Regions from separate parts of the Stackebrandtia soli genome, predicted to be linked through region 1. Evidence: riboswitches for the same ligand, from Rfam matches in the RefSeq annotation. Region 1 holds a riboswitch; the other holds the start of a gene.
What was found. A riboswitch is a leader RNA that binds a small molecule or an ion and turns the genes downstream of it on or off. The one in region 1 is predicted to bind cyclic di-AMP.
Positions count from the first base shown of each region.

Region 1 (10,617 bases):
GAGGATCGATCGTTCGAGGATGACGCGGTAGCGGACGCCTCGAGTGAGGGCTTCGCCTTCGGCGGTGTTCTCGCCGGCGGTCATGACGATCGGGTCGGGTTTGACGAACGCGCGGACCTCGGTGGTGGCGGCGTATTGGATCTGGGTGAAGCGTTGGCGGACTCCGTCGGCTCCGACGACGACTTCGACGAGGTCGCGGATGGATCCGGCCGCCTTGTGGGTGCGGAACAGTTCGGTGAGTTCGGCGAGTGCGCCTTCGGCTCGGCCGAGTTCGTCGCGGCGGCGGACGAGGAGCGCGCGGAGCGCGAGTTCGGGTGGGGCGGCTCGGTAGTGGTCGCTTTCGGCGGTGGCGAGTCCGGCGAGGTGTAGTGCGGTGAGTGCGGTCGTGGCTGTGGGTTCGGTGGTGCCGAGGGCGGTGGCGAGGGCTGCCGGGGTGGCAGGGCCGTGGGTGACCAGGGCGCGGTAGGCGCGCTCTTGGTCGGCCGAGATTCCCAGGGCACCGAGTTCCACGGCCCAAGAGTATGGCTCGGGAGGGACGATGGAAAGGGGGCGGCCGCCCGGCACGCGGCCGCCCCTGGGGTTTCCGGTGTGGGACACCGGTTATGCGACTCCGTACATGTTCAGCGTGTATTGGTCGACGCTGTTGCCTTGGGAGTCGGTGGCGGTGAGGTGCAGTGACGGGTAGGTCCCGGTGAAGTCACTGTTGTCGATGAGGACGTACCAGGTGCCCGCCTTCTTCTGGACCGTGACGTCGATCCAGTTGTGGTCTTCGATCGGGGTTCCGTCGAAGAGGCTGATGTCGTCGGGGCTGATCTGCGCCTTGACGGTCTTGATCTCGGCGGGGTCGTGTCCGTCCTGGTTGACGAAGTCGACGGCGATGGCGAAGCCGTTGGCCGCCGGGGTGGCGTTGTAACGGTCGACGTCCATTGTGTAGGTCGGCATGTGGAGTGGGAGCGCGGTGACGTCGTCGCCGTTGGGGCGCTGGGAGTCGAAGGAGAACGTGGTGACGGTTCCGGTTCCGACGTTCCAGCCCTTGTTCCATGAGGTGGGCATCCGCATCTGGGTGACGGTGGCGTCGTAGCGGGCGGGTTCGCCGCTGATCTCCCACTGGCCGGAGGGCCAGGCGCTGGTGCCGAGGTCGACACCGTTCTCGCTGAGTTGCAGGTTGCCCATGTCTCCGAATCCGCCGACGCCGGAGCGTCCGGGGGTGGAGTCCTTCCACGGCGAGAAGCTGAAGCCCATGAGGTTGTGCTGGCGTTCGGCGATGCGGGCGGGGGTGCCGTCCGCGGCGTAGAACATGCCGCCCGGGGAGGGGCTGCGGTACCAGTCGACCTCGTAGGTCTCGCCGGCCTCGTAGGTGCGGGTCGGGTCGATGAAGGTCTCGACCATCATGCGGCCGCTGGACGCCATCTGGGTCCAGCCGACGTCCGGCGTGTAGTAGGCGGTGCGGTCGGTGGGGGTGTTGACGGCGCCGGTTCCGCCGCCTGCGGCGACCTGTTCGCCGGTGACGGGGTCGAGCGCGGTGACGAGGTCGTAGTAGGTCGAGTCGGTTCCCTGGGCGTACCAGTTCTCGTTGACCTTGGCGAGGGAGCGGTCGGTGACCTTGTGGTTCTGTTGCGCGGTCACGCGTCCGGTCTCGGTGAAGGACAGGTTGTAGACGTAGGAGCTGTCGGCGTGGTCGACGCCGGGCTCGTACATCCGCCAGTAGCTGCCGAATCCGAAGTAGCCGGTCTTGACCTTCTTCTCGGTGGGGACGACGTAGAGGCGCGCGTCCTCGCGGGCGTTGATGGAACCGCCGACGTACCAGTAGTCATCGATGATGCGGGCGTAGCGGAGTGTGCCGCCGCCGACGGCGAAGTCGCGGTCACCGTCGACGGTGACTTCGACGGCGTCGGTCGCGTCGAGTTCGATCGTGGTGTTCTTGGTGATCTTCTTCTCGGGAACTCCGACGTACGTGTACTCGTACTTGTAGTCGCCGAGGTCCTTGGCGAGGAAGCCGTTGATGGAGACGGTTCCGGCTCGGACGCGCAGCGTGGTGGTCTCGCCGGTGAGCGGGACCTGCTGGGCGGTGAGTTCGTCGGTGTGGAACAGGACGATGTTGCCGAGGGTGGCGGCTTCGCCGTCGCGGTCCGTGGCCTTGATGGTCAGGTCGACGGTCTCGGGTTCGAGCTGGTAGCCGAACGCGGTGGTGACGCGTGTGTCGTCGTCGCCGGTGGCGATGACGCGGCCACCGATGGCGCCGTAGGTGGAGGCGTCGAGGTTCTTGACGCGGTCGGTGACGACGAGGGTGACGTCGGCGCTCTCGCCGGGGTTGATCGTGACCTTCTTACGGTCGAGGAAGACGCTCTTCTTGGTGACCTTGGATCCGTCGGGGCCGACGAGGCCGTCGATGGAGAGGTCCAGCTTCACCTTCTCGTCGCTGACGTTGGTGTAGGTGATCGTCTCGCTGTGCGTCTCGCGGCCGTTGTGCGGCCAGGCGAATTCGCCGACGCTGACGCTGGACGTGGCGATGACGTCCGTGTCGATCGCGCCGGGGACCCACATTTCGCCGGCGCCCTGGTCGTAGACGCCGCCCTTGGGGGATTCCTTCACCGCGGAGGTGAGGGCCTGTTTGATCTGCTGGGCGGTCCAGTCCGGGTGCGCCTGCTTGATGAGCGCGGCGGCTCCGGCGACGTGCGGCGACGCCATGGAGGTGCCGGACATGCGGCGGTAGTGGTTGTCGCCGCTGCTGCCGAGGGCCGCGCCGAGGATGTCGACGCCGGGGGCGGCGATGTCGGGCTTGACGCGGTTGTCGAGTGTCGGGCCGCGGCTGGAGAACCGGGCGGTCTCGGAGTCGGAGTCGACGGCGCCGACGGTGAGGGCGGCGTCGGCGCAACCGGGCGAGGACACGCTCTGCGGGAGTCCGGCGTTGCCGGCGGCGATGACGAAGAGGGTGTCGCCGGAGCCGAGCTCATTGACGGCTTGGGACATCGGGTCGGTGCAGTCGGTGGGTTCGCTGCTGCCGAGGCTCATGTTGACGACGTCGGCGCCGTTGTCGACGGCCCACTGCATTCCGGCGATGATCCAGGATTCCTGACCGCCGCCGAAGCCGAGGACCTTGCCGATGAGCAGGTCGGCGTCGGGTGCCATGCCGGCGCGGCTGCCTTCGGACGCCTCGCCGGTGCCGGCGATGGTGGAGGCGACGTGGGTGCCGTGTCCCTCGTAGTCGAACGGTCCGTCGCCTTCGGTGAAGTCGGCGGAGCCGACGACGCGGCCGGTCAGGTCGGGGTGTTCGGCGTCGTAGCCGGTGTCGAGGACGGCCACGGTGGTGCCTTCGCCGGTGTATCCGTCGAGCCAGACCTCGTCGGCGCCGGTCTGGGGGACGCCGGTGGCGGGGTCGAGTTCGCCGTAGCCCTCGACTTTCGCGTCGAGCCAGATCTTGCGCTCGCTGCGGGCGGTGGTGGCGGCGGTGAACAGGGACTCGGTGTTGTCCTTGTCGACGGTGATGGCGCTGGCGCCGATCGCGTCGAGGGTGACGCCGGTGGTGACGCCTCGGGTCTTCATGGGCGCGCCGGTCACGATGAGCGGGATGTCGTCGCGGTTGGCGTCGTCGTATCCGGAGCGGACGAGTCCGGTCACGTTGAACAGTTGCGGGTCGAGCGTGCCGGCGTTGATCGCGGCCTGCGCGGACGCGGGGACGACGTACAGGTCCTGGCCGTCGCGGGTCGTGTAGTAGTCCTCTTCGGTCTTCAGGACCGCAGAGGCGATTCCGTTGGCGTCGTAGTGGACTGTGGCCTGGTCTCCGGTGATGAGGGTGACGACCGCGTCGGCTCGCGCGGTGTCCTCACCGGAGAGTGGTCCTCCGGCTGCGGCACTCGGCGATGCCGTGGCGAACAGGGCGGTCGCCGTGGCCATCACCACGGCGGACGCTGCCCCGACACGGCGTCGGAAATGCTGGGGGCTCATGTCTGAACTTTCGTGTGCGTCGAAGGGCTGGGGTGAGACACACGATTGCAGATCAATCTCCGCAAATACCGCTATACGCTGCGACGACAACTCGCCATGACGACTTGTCGCCACGGCGAAGGCCCTGTTCCCCGAGCGCCCGCACGCCGTCGGCCCGCGTCCATTTGGACCGAAGTGGACTCATGGCGGGGCCGGTTCGATTGACGCCCTTGGGTTGCGCGAGACGACCGCCCCGTCGATGGCCCCGATCGACGTCGGGAGCGCGACGTCCCATCAGACGGGAGTCCGCCGTCGACACAACAGAACTGACTGTGAGTGACGATTGGACAACGCGACCCGTCCGATTCAGAAGGGGCTTCGCCGCGCGGGCCGAACACGCGAGCCGGTCATGCGTGACACCCGTGCCGAAGCGCCGTAGCCCCGCGTTCAATCCATAGTGAACAGACGGGGCGGTGTCGCCGTCAGCCCCAGTGCGGCGGGCGTTCGTCGAGGAGTCGCTGATCCTCGGCGGAGATCACGGGGGCGGATCGGCGACGGGGAGGCGACCACCCCTCGTCCGTGTCGTCGCTGGTCTGCTCCGGCAGCAGTGGTTCGTCGTCGACGGGAACGCGTTTCGCGTCGTCGCGTGTCATGGTTCACCCCCGTCGAATCGGTCCGACGGCCAAGGATACGGCCGTTCGGGCGAAATGGAAAACTCGGGCGCTATGACCTCGCCCCTTGACGTGCTCGAAGCCCTGTGCCATCGCTACGCGTTCGGTGACGTGCGCGCGCTGGTGCCGATGCTGGGATTGCCCGCCGACGCCGTCGCGCGCCTGCGCCGGATCTGCCTGTTCGGTCAACGGCTCGTCGACATGGACGCCGAAGACTTCGACATGGCCGACACCGCCGACGGCGGCCCCGAGTACACCGCGCTCGTCGACCGCGCCCGCGCGTGCCGCATGCCGCAGCGCCCCGACGAGCGCTACCGGGGCGCGCTCGGCAGCCTCGCCCCGTCGTTTCGGCTGATGCTGGAGGTGCTGGCCGCCAGGCATTTCCGCCACGACATGGCCGGATTCGTCTCGACCGTCCACATCATGGGGGAATACCTTCCGCTGCTGATCTGGGAGGGCGCGTGGGGGCACGCCGGGGATCCGGCCCGGATCGGTGCCGACGTCGCGCGCCCGGACAGCCGCTTCGGCACCGGCGACGACGAATGCGCTCACCATCGGCCGGACGCGAGCGCGGCGAGTCGGGCCCTGCGGATCGCCCGCTCGGACGTTCGCGGCTGGCAGACCTACCTGGATCGGTACCACTCGAACCTGTCGCACGCGGTGGCGGTGTGCGCCGGCGCGTGCGTGAACCCGTGTTCGGTGATGGTGGACCTGGACCAGCCGACGCGGGCGCACGTGTCGGAGGCGAACGCGCTCGCGTTGGCGTTCGGGGACAGTTCCCTCATCAAGCTGCGGCATTCGGCGCCGGTCGGCCACGGCTTCGGGGTGCCGTCGCCGGAGGAGGTCGAGAAGACGTGGCAGCACACGCGTGAGGTGCTGGCGAAACGGTCGCCGATGGGCGAGTCCGCGCTCACCGATGACGGGTACTGCCTTCCCGGTCTGGTGTCGTTCCTGTCGACCCTGACGAACGTCGCGTTGACGCCGGACACACTGCTGCGCGACACCGCGGCCCTCACCGTCGACAAGCTGTACGCGGCGTGGGACCGTTGACGGGTGACCGAACCCTTGCAGCCAGCTCTTGACCGGATTCGTCGGCTCGTCCTCGACCCCGAGGGTCTCGTCCGAGCCGTCGCGTCGGGGCGCCGTCGTGGCCTGCCCCCGCCCGAGCACGTCAAGGTGGTGCTGCGTCCGGTCCGCCTGAAGGACGGGGTGCGGCTTCAGGTGTCCCGTGACGACGGGCAACGGCCGCACACGGCGAACGTCTCGTTCGACGAAGCGGAGGCGACGCTCGGTGAGCTGCTCGCCCAGCCGTACGGGAACTGGCTGGTCGAGACGACGACTCGGACGGTGACGTTGCGGGTGACCAAACGGGGCGAGGCTCAGGTGCACACGAGCGACGTCGGGCACGAGCAGCGACTCGACCACGATCGGGCGGCCCCGCACCTGATGCCGCCGGATGACGCGCTGTTCGGCGCGTTGGGGGCGGGCGCGGCGAAACGCCGCCAGGTCGACGCCTTCCTGCGCGCCGTCGACCCACTCCTGAAGTCCTATGAGGATTCTGTGGCGATCGCGGATCTGGGCTGCGGCAACGCCTATCTGACGTTCGCGCTGAGTCGCTACGCCGCTCGACTCGGGCTGACCGCCTCGACGGTCGGCGTGGACGTCCGCGCCGACCAGCGCGAACGCAACACCGCCTTGGCCATGGAACTCGGCATGGACGGCACGCTGCGATTCGAGGCGGCGTCGATCGAGGAGGCGAACGTCTCGGACGCCGACCTCGTCGTGGCCCTGCACGCCTGCGATACCGCGACCGATGACGCGTTGGCGCGGGGTGTGGCGGCGGGGGCTCGGCACATCGTGGCCGCGCCGTGCTGCCACCACGATCTCGCCGCCCAGCTGAAGGCGGGTGGCGTCGACGGGGGTCGCGCGCTGCTCGGCGACGGCATACTGCGGGAACGGTTCGCGGACGTCCTCACGGACGCGTTGCGCGCGCAACTGTTGCGGCTGCATGGATACCGGGTCGACGTCATCGAGTTCATCGACTCGGCTCACACCCCGCGCAACACCCTGATCCGCGCGACCCGGACGGGTGGGGCCGCCTCGGAATCCGACTGGGCGCACTACCGCGACTTGACAACACAGTGGAATGTCAAGCCGCGGTTGGGCACGTTGTTGGGCGCCGCCTAGCGAACTCCCGTCGGCTCGGGTGGTCGATCCGCCCGCCGTCTGGAACGTCCGCCTATCGCGAGCCTCGACCCCGGAGCCTCGCCGTCACGCCGTCACGCCTCGACGAGGGTGTAACCCGCCTCGTCGACGGCCGCGCGGACATCGGTCAAGGTCAACGGCGCGGCCGAGGAGACCGTGACCGCGCCGGACGCGACGTCCACGTCGACCGAGGAGACACCCTCCAGCTCGGTCAGTTCGTCGGTGACGGCCTTCGCGCAGTGGCCGCAGGTCATACCGGACACCTGGTACGTGGTTGTGTTCATGATTGTCACTTTCTCGATGTATCAGGATCGGACGAGACGCGCGATCGCGTCAGAGGCTTCCTTGACCTTCGCGGCGGCCTCGGCGCCGCCGTCCGCCGCCGCCTCCGCGACACAGTGCGCGAGGTGGCCTTCGAGAAGGCTCAGCGCGACGGCTTGCAGGGCGCGGTTGGCGGCGGAGATCTGTGTAAGGATGTCGATACAGTAGGCATCCTCGCCGACCATTCGCTGCAGGCCACGGACCTGCCCTTCGACCCGGCGAAGCCGTTTTTGCAGCGCCTCGCGATCGGTGTGGTACCAGTACTCGGTCATGTGTCGAACACCTCCACGGAACAGTATACCCCCGGTGGGTATAAATCGCCGGTTGCGAACACCACAGCGTCAATGAGCGAACCCGGTCCGTCACGCGGCCGCAAAATATTCCCTACCACGGCAAATATCAGCCTCTCAGACCTTGATAAGGCCCCACACGCCCCTCTACTGTTGGCCCCGTCGTTCGGAAAGCTCGGTCCGCCACCCCCGGCGCCGCCGGACGACACCGCCGAATCGCCGCCGCGCGGCGAGCCGGGGAACCGTTTCCCTGGGGTGAATCCGTCGGCAGGCAACACCCCCGTTGTCGACGGTAGGGCGCACACTCATGCCTCGTCCGGCACGCGAGCCATGAAGAGCTTCTTCCCCGCCCGAACCCGTCAGCTAACTCGGTAGGCGGAAAAGCCAGAAGGAGCACGTTCGACGGTGAAGAAACGTCACGCGTTCATCGCAGCGGCCGCGACCGCGTTGCTACTGATCTCGATCGCACCCGGCGCGGCACACGCCGACCCCGATTCCCTTGAGGAAGTCGAGGCCGAACTCAAGGAACGCGGCGAAGAACTCGAAGCCGTCATCGAGGATTACAACGGCGCCAACGAAGACCTCAAGAAGACCGAAAAGCGAATCAAGAAGATCGAGAAGTCTCTTCCCAAATTGGAGGAAGAGGCCGAGGAAGCCCGCCTGGCCGCGACCGACATCGCCGTCGCCGCCTACACCAAGGGCAACGATCTCAGTGCCGTCGGATCCATCCTCGGTGGATCGCCCAACCGCGCGATCGACCGGATCACGGCCATGTCGGCCCTGAACGCCTCCCAGGCCGAGGACCTCGACCGCTTCATCGAAGCGCAGACCAACCTCGAAGAGGAACTGGCGACCCTGGAGGAAACCAAGGTCTCCCAGAAGGCGATCAAGAAGGAGATCGGCAAGAAGAAGTCGAAGATCGAAGGTGAGATGGCGGACCTCGACGAGCTCAAGGCCCAGCTGTCACCTCCGAGCGCACCCGACATCTCCCAGTTCCCGCCAGCGCCGTCCGGTGCCGCGGGTGACGCCGTCTCCTTCGCGTACGCGCAGGTCGGCGAGCCGTACTCCTGGGGTGCCGCGGGCCCCGACGCGTGGGACTGCTCCGGTCTGACCATGGGCGCCTGGAACGCCGCCGGTGTCGGCCTCCCGCACAACGCCGCGTCGCAGTACAACTCGATGCCGCACGTCAGCCGCGCGAACCTCGCCCCCGGTGACCTCGTCTTCTACAACGGGCTCAACCACGTGGGCATCTACGCCGGTGACGGGGTCGTCGTGCACGCGCCGACCTCCGGCCAGAACGTCTCCGTCGTGGGCATCGACTCGATGCCGATCGACGGATACGGCCGACCCGGCTGAACCGACACATCTCCACCGCGACACGGGCCGGTTCCGCCACCACAGGCGGGACCGGCCCGTCGACGTATCCAGACATGGAGACATCCACGGCCTTCACGCGTGTCGCGCACCGTCGCGATCCCATGACACTGATAGGTTCGGCCCGGTTTCGACCGCCCGCACCCCAATCGGCCAGGGCACGGAACTGTCCTATGTAGCCACTTCCGCCCAGTCCACAGGAGACCGCCCACGTGTCGACACGATCCGACACCATACGGCCCCATGTCATCTGGCCGGCCGTCCTGGCGTCCGCCCTCATCGGGGCCTTGGCCATGGCCGCGCCCGCGGTCGCCGAACCGACCGTCGCCGAACTCGAAGCAGACATCGACACCGTCGCGACGGAACTCGAAACCACGATCGAGAACCATCACGCGATCGTCGCCGACCTCGACGAGCTCACCGAACGGCACGCCACCCTCGCCAACACGCTCCGCCCCATGACCAGCGACGGAGACCAAGCCATAGCCGAGGTCAACGACCTCGCCGCCGCGCTCTATCGACACGGCCCCAACACCCTCATCACGCCCCTGACGGCCACCGGACCGAGCGACCTCGCCGACCGGCTCACCATGCTCGAGTTCATCACCGCCCGGCACCGCGACCAGGTCGCCGCCGCGACCACCGCACTCGTCGAACTCGACGCCGCTCAACGCGACATCGACGACCTCACGGAGCAACGCGACGCCCTCGCCGACGAACGCGACACCCTCAAGGACCGCATCGAGGAGGCGACCACCGAGCTCGACGCCGCGCGCGCGCACGCCGCCGGCTTCGGCTACTTCGGACCGAGCGGCCGACCCGCGCCCCCGATCCCGGCGGGCCTCGACGGCGCCGCCACCACCGCGATCAACTTCGCGCACAGCGTCCTCGGCGCCCCGTACCAATGGGGCGGCACCGGTCCCGGTTACGACTGCTCCGGTCTGACCTCCGCCGCGTGGTCGGCGGCAGGCGTGAGTCTGCCGCACTCCTCCGCCGGACAGTACGACGTGACCGCGCACATCGCGCGCGACGAGCTTCAGCCCGGCGACCTGGTGTTCTACTACACAGATCTGCACCACGTCGCCCTGTACGTCGGCGACGGCTCCGTCATCCACGCGCCCACCGCCGGACAGAACGTCCAAGTCGCGCCCGTCGACCTGGCACCCGTCGCCGGTTACGGTCGCGTGCTCTGACGCGGTAACCGTCCCGCCGCGGCGACGGCGGGACGGTCACTCCCCATGACCGAACCGCCCCAACGGTTCGAGACCTACGCGGTCATCGCACCGCCGCTCTCGGCGCACTCCCTTGTCGAGCAAGCACTCCCGGCCAACACGGCACCGACCACGCTCGCATGCACATGCACGGATTCGGCTATTTGCCGGTACCCTCCGCACGCGCGTCACTACGGTGAGAGCCGTCCGCGCCGTCGGCACAGACAGGTGCCCACGCATCGGGTTTCGGTCCACATCGGCGGCGCGATCGCATCCATCTAACAGGGGGAAGAATGCACATCACATCGCGGAGGATCGCGACCATCGTGATCGCCAGCGCAGCGGGTCTGGCCGCTCTCGGCCTTTCGCAGCAGGCGTCGGCGCACCCGGCAGCCGCCGACATTCCGGCCGAGGCGCCAGCGGGTGTAGCGGCTCCGGTCGCCGGTGAGACGCCCGCTCAACCAGGTGCTCAGGCCGACCAGCCGGTCGACCCGAACGCCAGCGGCCACCCGTGCGCCACCGCGCCCGACCCGTCGGCGCAGCTGCCGGCCCCGGCCGACCAGACCGCGCCCGGCGCGCAGGCACCGGCTGACCAGACGGCGCCTGCGGCTCAGGCACCCG
Region 1 is NZ_CBCRZX010000069.1:1,706-12,322, forward strand. Features, by position in the region: gene ACM9NP_RS22910 (helix-turn-helix domain-containing protein) at 1-510, opposite strand, end outside; gene ACM9NP_RS22915 (S8 family serine peptidase) at 601-3,945, opposite strand; gene ACM9NP_RS22920 (hypothetical protein) at 4,407-4,577, opposite strand; gene ACM9NP_RS22925 (hypothetical protein) at 4,650-5,645, shown strand; gene ACM9NP_RS22930 (class I SAM-dependent methyltransferase) at 5,649-6,782, shown strand; gene ACM9NP_RS22935 (heavy-metal-associated domain-containing protein) at 6,875-7,084, opposite strand; gene ACM9NP_RS22940 (metal-sensitive transcriptional regulator) at 7,106-7,393, opposite strand; cyclic di-AMP (ydaO/yuaA leader) riboswitch at 7,611-7,804, shown strand; gene ACM9NP_RS22945 (C40 family peptidase) at 7,817-8,767, shown strand; gene ACM9NP_RS22950 (C40 family peptidase) at 8,998-9,978, shown strand; gene ACM9NP_RS22955 (hypothetical protein) at 10,323-10,617, shown strand, end outside.

Region 2 (10,617 bases), on a different contig from region 1:
GCGGTGCAGACAATCCGACTATAAAACCGACAAAACGGACCTACGATCTGCCGGGGAGAACTCACTGTGCCGGACAGATTACGGTGCGGGCTCGACCAGTTCGACGAGTACCCCACCGGCGTCCTTCGGATGCACGAAGTTGATCCGCGATCCGGCCGTTCCTCGCTTCGGAGCGTCATACAGGAGACGCACCCCGCGCTCCCGAAGGGCGTCGCACGCCGCGTCGACGTCCACGACCGTGTAGGCCAACTGCTGAAGACCGGGCCCCCGCCGATCCAGGAACTTAGCGATCGTCGACTCCGTCGTCAGCGGCGCGAGCAGCTGCAACCGGGTCGAACCGTCACCGATCGCCAGCATTGCCTCGCGGACGCCCTGCTCGGTGTTCTCCTCGATGTGCACGCACCGCGCGCCGAACACGTCCTCGTACATCCGAATCGCCGCGTCGAGATCCGCCACCGCGATTCCCACGTGATCGACCGCCACGAGCCCGACTGGTTTCACCGTCTCCATGCGCCCAGTCTGCCGAAGGGCCACGACGTTCACCGCGCGGACCACCGAATCGCGACCGACCGTCGTCCGCCCCGCCCGAGCCCGAGGTGGCGACGCGACCGACCGGACCGTCGCGATCGCCACCCCGGGGCCCGGAAGACGCGAGTCAAACGAGCATTGACTCCACCCGAGACAGGATCGCGTCACGGATTTCGGCGGTGTCGGGAACCTCGCCGTTCATATCGCCGTTGACATCGACCTGCACCACCACACTCGCGCCGGGGATCGCGAAACTCGCGAGGGCGGCACCATCGATCTCCCAACCGCAGTAATCCCGCTGGCCGACCGAGCCGTCCTCGAACGAGCCCGCCTCTGCCTCGCCGACCGACCGCACCTCCGCGCACGCCTCGGTCCGAGCCTCCTCGGACGGTTCCGCCACGACGATCCGCCCATCGAGTTTCGGTCCGCGCGGTTCGTCCATCGGATCATCGGCACAACCACCGACGATGGCGGCGATGGCGGCGAGCGTCACCACCTGCGTCCAAGTCGCCACCGGTCTTCCATCCGCCATCGAGGTCATCCCAGCTCTGTTCCCCATGGTGTCCCAGTGGTGCAAGCGGTGTCGTGACGTAATTTGTCCTCGTTCGCGATCGTCGCTCGCGTTCCGGCGGCAGGGACGGTTCCAGGCGACGCGTGACGGGCGCCGACATGTCCGACGCCACAAAGACACACGGTTACCTGCTGACCCGAACGACCGTTAAGCTGGAAGCAGGAGCTACACCCCCGACCAATGGAGGCGGACAGAACATGACAGGTGGCGACCCCATCACCAGCGTCATCGTGCATGGCGCGCGCACGCCGAACGGCAAGCTGCTCGGCGCCCTCACCGACGTCTCGGCCACGAAACTCGGTGGGCACGCGATCAAAGCGGCCCTGGAACGCGCCGGTGTCACCGGCGACCAGGTCGACTACGTCATCATGGGCCAGGTCCTCCAAGCTGGCGCGGGGCAGATGCCCGCACGTCAGGCCGCCGTCAACGCCGGCATCCCCATGAACGTCCCGGCCATCAGCATCAACAAGGTGTGCCTGTCTGGCCTCAACGCCGTCGCCCTCGCCGACCAGCTCATCCGCGCCGGCGAGTGCGAGATCGTCGTCGCCGGAGGCATGGAATCCATGACCGGGGCGCCGCACCTGTTGATGGGGCAGCGCAAGGGCTACAAGTACGGCGACGTCACGATGGCCGACCACATGGCCCTCGACGGTCTCACCGACGCCTACGACGGAATCCCGATGGGCGAGTCCACCGAGAACCACAACGGTCGCCTCGACATCTCCCGCACCGAGCAGGACGAGTTCGCGGCGAGCAGCCACGTCCGCGCCGCGGCGGCCCAGAAGGACGGGCGTTTCGACCGGGAGATCGCGCCGATCGAGATCCCGCAACGCAAGGGCGACCCGCTCGTCATCGACACCGACGAGGGCGTCCGGCCCGAGACGACCGTGTCGACGCTCGCGCGCCTGCGCCCGGCGTTCTCCGCCGGTGGAACCATCACGGCGGGCAACTCCTCGCCGATCTCCGACGGCGCCGCCGCGCTGGTCGTCATGAGCAAGGCGAAGGCCGAAGAACTCGGTCTGCCCTACCTCGCCGAGATCGTCGCGCACGCCAGCGTCGCCGGCCCCGACAACTCGCTGCACTCGCAGCCGTCCAACGCGATCAAGGCGGCGCTCGCCAAGGCGGGTCGTGACGCCAGTGAGCTGTCCGTCGTCGAGATCAACGAGGCCTTCGCGTCCGTCGGCATTCAGTCGACGCGCGACCTCGGCATCTCGCCCGAGATCGTCAACCCCAACGGTGGCGCGATCGCGATCGGTCACCCGATCGGCGCGTCCGGCGCTCGGCTCGTGCTGACGCTGGCCCACGAGCTCGCCCAGTCGGGCGGGGGCCTCGGTGCCGCCGCGTTGTGCGGCGGCGGTGGCCAGGGCGACGCGTTGTTGTTGAAGGTCTGAGCGGACGGGACAACGTACCCACATGAGCCACATCGACGAATGGGCGCCGCGCGCGTTCGATGGCGACCCGCGCGCTCTCGGGCGCCTCATCAGCATCGTTGAAAACGGTGGTGACGGCGTGCGCGAGATCGCGGCGGCTTTCGCCGCGCGCGCGGGGCGCGCCCAAGTGGTGGGGCTGACCGGTTCGCCGGGGGTCGGCAAGTCCACGACGACGACGGCCCTGGTCAGCGCGTATCGGGCGCAGGGCCGTCGAGTCGCGGTTCTCGCCGTCGACCCGTCGAGCCCGTTTTCGGGTGGCGCGATCCTCGGTGACCGGGTTCGGATGCAGGAACACGCGACCGACCCGGACGTCTACATCAGGTCGATGTCGTCGCGGGGGCACCTCGGTGGTCTCTCCGCGACGACGCCGCAGGCCGTTCGCGTACTCGAGGGCGCGGGCTTCGACGTCATTCTCATCGAGACCGTCGGCGTCGGACAGGCCGAAGTGGACATCGCCGGGCTCGCCGACACGACCTTGGTGCTGCTCGCCCCAGGCATGGGGGACGGGATCCAGGCCGTCAAGGCCGGGATTCTCGAAGTCGCCGACGTGTTCGTCATCAACAAGGCCGACCGGGACGGCGCCGACGCGACGTACCGCGACATCCGGTCGATGATGGCCTTGGTGACGCGGGAGCCGCACGAGTGGCGGCAACCCATCGTGAAGACGGTCGCGCACCGCGTCGAGGGCATCGACGAGTTGGTGGAGGCGATCGACAAGCACCACACGTGGCTCGGCGAGCACGGCGAACTCGCCCGCCGCCGACTGGCTCGGGCGCGCGCCGAGGTCACCGCGATCGTCTTGGGCACGCTCGCGTCTCGGTACTCGGTGTCCGAGGGGCTCTCGGCGAAGGTTGCGGACGGCGAACTCGACCCGTACGCCGCCGCCGACGAGGTGCTCGCCGCATCGTAGTGAACGGTCGCGAAACGCCCGTCGTTTCGCGACCGTCGACCGGTCGGCAGCGGATATCTCTGCGGCGCAAGCGGAAGCGCGCCGTCCACTCCCGGTCTCATGCCCGACCGATCTCGTCAATATTCCACTGTGGCCTGGATGTGGGGGCCTCCAACCTCCGCCCCTAAGGTGAACGTAACCCTGAAACGCTGAAGCCACGCTAAAGCGGGCTGAAGAACGCTTCAGGCTGCCTGGTCTGCCCCCGTTCGCGCGGTGCCATCGGTCGCGGCCAATGGCCGAAACCTCGGTGACAACGTCGCGGACGGCTTCGTAGAATTGTCCCGTGATGAATGAAGCGAAAAACCAGGCCCGTACGGAACTCTCTTCTCAGTACGCGCCCGCCGACGTAGAGTCGCGGCGCTACGAGAAGTGGGTATCCGACGGCCGGTTCTCCGCTTCCGACGACAGTGACAAGCCCGCTTACACGATCGTGATCCCGCCGCCGAACGTGACGGGCAGCCTGCACCTCGGGCACGCGCAGGACCACACCATCATCGACGCGTTGACCCGTCGCGCCCGCATGCGCGGCTTCGAGGCACTGTGGATGCCCGGCATGGACCACGCCGGCATCGCCACGCAGAACGTGGTGGAGCGGCAGCTCGCCGCCGAAGGGCTATCCCGCCACGACCTTGGCCGCGAGGCGTTCGTGGCGAAGGTGTGGGAGTGGAAGTCCGAGTACGGCGGCAAGATCAGCGGGCAGATGCGCCGCCTCGGTGACGCGGTGGACTGGGACCGCGAACGGTTCACCATGGACGAAGGCCTGTCGTCGGCGGTCCAGACGATCTTCAAGAAGCTCTACGACGACGACCTGATCTACCGCGCCGAGCGCATCATCAACTGGTGCCCGCGCTGTATGACGGCGCTGTCCGACATCGAGGTCGAGCACTCCGACGACGACGGCGAACTCGTGAGCATCCGGTACGACGACGGCGACGACTCCATTGTGGTGGCGACGACCCGCGCCGAGACGATGCTCGGCGACACGGCCGTCGCGGTGCACCCCGACGACGACCGCTACCGGCATCTCATCGGCCGAGAGGTGACGCTGCCGTTGACCGGGCGTCGCATTCCGGTCATCGCGGACGCGCACGTCGACCCGGAGTTCGGGACCGGCGCGGTGAAGGTGACTCCCGCGCACGACCCGAACGACTTCGAGATCGGCCGCCGCCACGACCTGGCCGCGCCGCTGATCATGGACGAGCGCGGCGCCATCACGGCGCACGGGCCGTTCCAGGGCATGGACCGTTTCGAGGCGCGGCCCGCGATCGTGGCGGCCCTGCGCGCCGAGGGTCGGATCGTCGCCGAGAAGCGCCCGTACGTGCACGCGGTCGGCCACTGCGAACGGTGCAAGACGACGGTGGAGCCGCGCCTGTCGAAGCAGTGGTTCGTGAAGGTGGGGCCGCTCGCGGAGGCCGCAGGTGACGCGGTGCGTTCCGGTGAGGTGCGCATTCACCCGCCGGAGCAGGAGAAGCGCTACTTCTCGTGGGTGGACAACCTGCTCGACTGGTGCATCTCTCGGCAGCTGTGGTGGGGCCACCGGATTCCGATCTGGTACGGCCCCGACGGTGAGATGGTGTGCGTCGGTCCGGGTGAGACCGCGCCGGAAGGCTACACACAGGACCCGGACGTGCTGGACACGTGGTTCTCGTCGGCGCTGTGGCCGTTCTCCACTCTCGGCTGGCCCGAGAAGACACCGGCGTTGGACAAGTTCTATCCGAACACGGTCCTGTCGACGGGTTACGACATCATCTTCTTCTGGGTGGTGCGGATGATGATGTTCGGCATCTACGCCACCGACAAGGCGCCGTTCAGCGACGTGTTCCTGCACGGGCTCATCCGTGACGAGCACGGCAAGAAGATGTCGAAGTCGGCCGGCAACGGCGTCGACCCGATCGACCTGATGGACGAGTACGGTTCGGACGCGTTGCGGTTCTTCCTTGCGCGCGGCAGCACCCCGGGCGGCGACATCGTCATCAACAACGAGTGGATCGCGGCCTCCCGCAACTTCTGCAACAAACTGTGGAACGCGACCCGTTTCGCGCTCATGTCCGGTGCCACCGTCGACGGTCCACTGCCGACCGAACTGTCCACGATAGATCGATGGATGCTGTCGCGGCTGTCCGCGACGATCCGCGAGGTCGACGAGCAGTTCGAGAAGTTCGAGTTCGCGAAGGCCACGGAAGCGCTGTACCACTTCGCGTGGGACGACGTCTGCGACTGGTACCTCGAACTGAGCAAGCCCGTGCTCGCGGCCGGTGGCGCGCCCGCCGACGCGACCAGGCGCGTGCTCGGCCACGTCCTCGACAACCTGCTGCGCCTGCTGCACCCGATCACGCCGTTCGTGACCGAGGAGCTGTGGTTGGCCCTCACGGGCGGCGAGGAGCGCGGTGAGTCCATCATGGTCGCTCCGTGGCCGACGGTGGGCGAGACCGACGCGGCCGCCGAGGAGACGGTGGGGCGGCTTCAGCACCTCGTCACCGAGATCCGTCGATTCCGTTCGGACCAGGGCCTCAAGCCGGGCCAGCGGGTGGAGACCCGACTGGTGGGCCTCGACTCGGTCGGCCTGGCCGCGTACGAGCCGCTGATTCGCGCCGTGGCTCGGTTGGAGCACCCGGGCGACGGTTTCACGGCTTCGGCGACTTTGGCGGTGTCGGACAGCCTGACGGCCGAGCTCGACACGAGCGGCACGATCGACGTCGCCGCCGAGCGCGCCCGTCTGACGAAGGCGCTCGCGGAGGCGAACAAGGAACTGTCGACGTGTACGGCGAAGCTCGGCAACGACGCGTTCCTGGCGAAGGCGCCGGAACCGGTGGTGGCGAAGATTCGCGGTCGCAAGGACGCCGCCGAGTCCGACATCGCCCGGTTGACGGAGCGTTTGGCGGCGCTGGGGCAGACCGCCGCGTGACGCCGTTCACGCGAGTCGATACGAGACACTGATGGGGTGGGGGCCGATTGGCCTCCACCCCATCACATTGATCGCTACTTCCGGGGAGTCCGACGTGAGCAGTGCCCGTGAGCACGCCCAGTACCTGGCGGCCGAGGCCGCGCTGTTCGCGCGGGGCTACTCGCGCATGCACTTCGATTTGGACAAGGTCAAGCGGTTGCTGGAACTGCTCGGTGATCCGCAGCGGTCGTTCCGGGCCGTTCATGTGACGGGTACGAACGGGAAGACGTCGACGGCGCGGATCACGGAGTCCTTGATCAGGGCGCATGGTCTGCGGACCGGTCGGTACACGAGCCCGCACCTGGACAGTGTCCGTGAGCGGATCACGATCGACGGCGAGCCCATCGGCGAGGCGGCGTTCACGGCGCTGTACGAGGAGATCCGCCCGTACGCGGCGATCGTCGACGCCGAGTTCGATGAGCCGTTGACGTTCTTCGATGTGACGACGGCGATGGCGTTCGCGGCGTTCGCCGACGCGCCCGTCGATGTCGCGGTCGTCGAGGTGGGGCTCGGCGGGGAGACCGATTCGACGAACGTTCTGGGCGCGGAGGTCGCCGTCATCACCCCGATCGGGCTCGACCACACGCAGTGGCTGGGGGAGACGGTGTCCGAGATCGCGCAGATGAAGTCCGGGATCGTCCACAAGGGTTCGACTTTGGTGACGTCGGAGCAGGACCCGGAGGCGATGATTCCGCTGGTCGAGCGCTGTCACGCCGTCGGGGCGAGCCTCATCGCGGAAGGCCGACGGTTCACCGTGGACGAGCGGCGGGTCGCGGTCGGCGGGCAGCAGTTGACGATCACGGCCCCGTCCGGGGCGACGTACGACGAGATCTACCTGCCGTTGCACGGCGCGTACCAGGCGCACAACGCCGCCGCCGCGCTCGCCGCCGTCGAGGTCCTGCTCGGAGCGGGGGAACCGAAGGCCCTCAACGGTGAGGTCGTGGGCGAGGGCTTCGCGAAGGCGACGTCGCCGGGCCGACTGGAGCGCGTACGCTCCGCGCCGACGGTCCTGCTCGACGCGGCGCACAACCCGTCGGGGATGACCGCGGCCGTCGCCGCGATCGAGGAGGAGTTCGCGTTCTCGCGTCTCATCGGTGTCGTCGGGGTGTTCGGCGACAAGGACGCGGCGGGCATGTTGCGGTTGTTGCGTCCCATCTGCGATCGACTCGTCGTCACCCAGTCGTCGGCGGAGCGCGCTCGCCCGGCGGCGGAGCTCGGGGCGCTCGCCCGCCAGATCTTCGAACCGGAGCAGGTGACGATCGAGCCTCGACTCGCGGACGCGATCGAGACGGCCGTTCGGATCGCGGAGGAGGACGAGGACGCGTTCGGCGGCGCGGGCGTCCTCATCACCGGTTCCGTCTACACCGTTGCGGACGCCCGGAAGCTGCTCGTCAGGGACGAGCGCTAGGCGTTCGACCCGTCGAGGACGGAACACCTTGCTCTGCTCGGTCGGGCAAAACTGTCGAGCGGAGCGAGCAGTCTGCTCGCGCGAGGGGACGGTTCGTTCGGCGTCGTGACGCGGCTCATCGACCCCGACACGGGCGGGAGGCGGCGATCCGCCACAATCGGTTCATGAGCGCTGTGGAGGTCGAGGAAGGTCGGGGCGTCGAGGACGACGAGACCCGGTCGGGGCTTAAGGACCCGGCGCGAGCAGTGGCCGCGCTCGGGGCGATCATGCTCGGGACCGAGGCGCTCGTCTTGTTGATGGCGCTCGCTCCACTGCGGATTCTTTTGGATGACAGTGGGACGGCGATCTGGGTCGTGCTCGCGTTGACGGTCGCGTGTGTGGTCGCGGCGGGGCTGATTCGGCGTCCGTGGGCGTGGCACCTGGGTTCGGTCATTCAGGTGGGCTTGCTCGCGTCCGGCGTCCTGCATTGGGCTTTGGCAGGTGTAGGCGTCATCTTCGCGATCAGTTGGGTGTTCGCGTTGTCGGTGCGGCGCAAGTTGAGCCGTCCACCGGTTCGGGTGACGCAGCGCTAACGATTTTCGGAGTGTCGACTACTCTGTGCTGTCGAAAGGTTCGTTATCGTGGGCTTGGAACCCCGTCGGGATAACGGAATCGTCTCAATCAGTACCGTGATGACAACGTTTTGTCGACTGTTGTATTTCGCGCCCGATGCCTCTAGTCTTGCCGTGGTCCGTCGCACCCACCCCAGCCGACCAACGGCTACGACGGCCCACGCTTAATCGTCTGGCGACAGGCGAACCGGGGACCCACCCGCTGCAGACGGTGCATCCGTTGGGCGGCAATGAACCGGGGTGAATCCGCGAACCAAGCGGTAGGGCGTTCTTCGGCCCGAACCCGACAGCTAACCCGGTAGGCGTTCGACGGAGAAAGACAGCGACTACGTGACACGACACTTCCTCAGCCGTCAGACGCTCCTGTTGACGGCGATCCTGTGTGCTCTGAGCCTGGTGTTCGCACAGCCCGCCGCCGCGGACCCGGATGAGGGCAGTATCGACGGTGAGCTCAGCGAGGCCATCGACGCTTACCTGGAGGCCGAACAGGTCTTGGCGGGCACCAAGGAACGGCAGAAGGAGATCAAGACCGAGATCAAGGAGGGCAAGGCCCGGATCAAGGAACTCTCCAAAGAGGTCAACGCGTTCGCCGAGGCGGCTTACCGCAACGGCGGGATCTCCTCCGCCGCGGCGATTCTGTCGACCGGCTCCCCGGAACGCGCCGTCGAGGGAATCTCGATCATCAATTATCTGGGGGAGCAGCAGGGACGGCAGATGCAGGACCTGCTGGACGCGCGCGAGAGCCTTGAGGCCGAGAAGGAGGCGTTGGCCGACGAGGTCGAGGCCGCGGCTCAGGCCGTCAAGGACATGCGGTCCGCGCGAGACCAGGCCGCGAACAACATCGCCGCGGGCGGTGGTGGCGATTCGGCCGGTCCGACCCCGGGTAACTTCCGTGCCGCCGATCCGGCGCCGCGCAACAGTGACGGGACCTGGCCGTACGAGGGCTGCGACGTCGACGACCCGACCACGAACGGCTGCATCTCCGGGCGCACCCTGCACGCGCTTCAGCAGTCGATCTACACCGGCTTCGACCGGTACACGGCCTGCTATCGATCGGCCGAGGACGGCGGTGAGCATCCACGCGGCAAGGCGTGCGACTTCTCCGTTGAGCCGGGCGGTTTCGGCGGGCACGCGGGCGGCGAGGCCTTCACCTACGGCGAGAATCTCGCGGCGTGGCTCGTGGAGAACGCGGGCGCGCTCGGCGTCCGGTACGTCATCTGGAACAACCAGATCTGGGAACCGGCCAACGGTGGTTGGGGGTACTACGCGGGATGCGGCGGCGGTAATCCGTCCTGCGACCACACCAATCACGTGCATTTGTCGATGATCTGAGCGTGACGTGATGCGCCCGCCCTGGCAAGGGGCGGGCGCATCGTCGTGTTCGGGGTATCCGTCATCGGCCGCGAACCGGCGATGACGTCGCGGCGGACCCGTGAGTCGGGTCGGGTTCCCCGGCAGGACGCGAGACCGGTGTTCGAAGCCCCGCTGGCGTACGGCGCGGGAGCTTCGAGGACGTGGTCGACGTCGTTCCGGCCCGGGCGAGAACCACCGGCCTTGAGCTTGTCTCGTTCCCTCAGATCGTGTGAGGCGAGCGGCACGTCGTCACTCGGCGGGGCGCAGGATCGCCCGCATACGGGTGTCTGCCATGCCTTCCGGCGTGCTGGAGCACGGCCGGTGATCCGACAACGCGGCCGATGGCCGTCGAACCGCGTCGGTGGTTCGATCATGAACACCGCGACACCGCCGGAACCGATCCGCCGGGGAACGAGACGGTCTCTAATCGGGGGAGGCCCTGCCGAGGATCGCGTCGACGCGGTGGACGCGGGCCGTGACCTGATCCGGGTCGAGGATGAGACACGTCGGCGCGCCGAGTTGGGTCTCGTGGACGATCTCGTCGTCGAAGACGATGACAGCCGAGTCCGTGTCCGACCACCATGACGCGATCGTGTCGTTCTTCACGAGGGACACGTCGGCGTCGGTCGAGCGCAGCGCGCGGACGGCGTCGTCGGCGTCGGTCGTCGCGTCGACGATGACCGTCCACGCCACGGTGACGCCCCGGACGACGGCCGCGGAGCAGCGGTCGATCAGGTCCCGGTCCATGTGCCGGGCGACGTCGGAGGTCACGACGCCTCGCAGGCTCGTTCCCGCTCGCGCCGTCAAGCCCAGCAACCAGTCC
Region 2 is NZ_CBCRZX010000012.1:75,371-85,987, reverse strand. Features, by position in the region: gene mce (methylmalonyl-CoA epimerase) at 79-510, opposite strand; gene ACM9NP_RS10040 (hypothetical protein) at 656-1,042, opposite strand; gene ACM9NP_RS10035 (acetyl-CoA C-acetyltransferase) at 1,315-2,490, shown strand; gene meaB (methylmalonyl Co-A mutase-associated GTPase MeaB) at 2,513-3,439, shown strand; gene ACM9NP_RS10025 (valine--tRNA ligase) at 3,765-6,383, shown strand; gene ACM9NP_RS10020 (bifunctional folylpolyglutamate synthase/dihydrofolate synthase) at 6,550-7,830, shown strand; gene ACM9NP_RS10015 (DUF4233 domain-containing protein) at 7,995-8,402, shown strand; cyclic di-AMP (ydaO/yuaA leader) riboswitch at 8,593-8,761, shown strand; gene ACM9NP_RS10010 (coiled-coil domain-containing protein) at 8,772-9,773, shown strand; gene ACM9NP_RS10005 (hypothetical protein) at 10,218-10,617, opposite strand, start outside.
Region 2: linked by a shared signal. The riboswitch ahead of ACM9NP_RS10010 (coiled-coil domain-containing protein) and the one ahead of ACM9NP_RS22945 (C40 family peptidase) in region 1 are both predicted to bind cyclic di-AMP.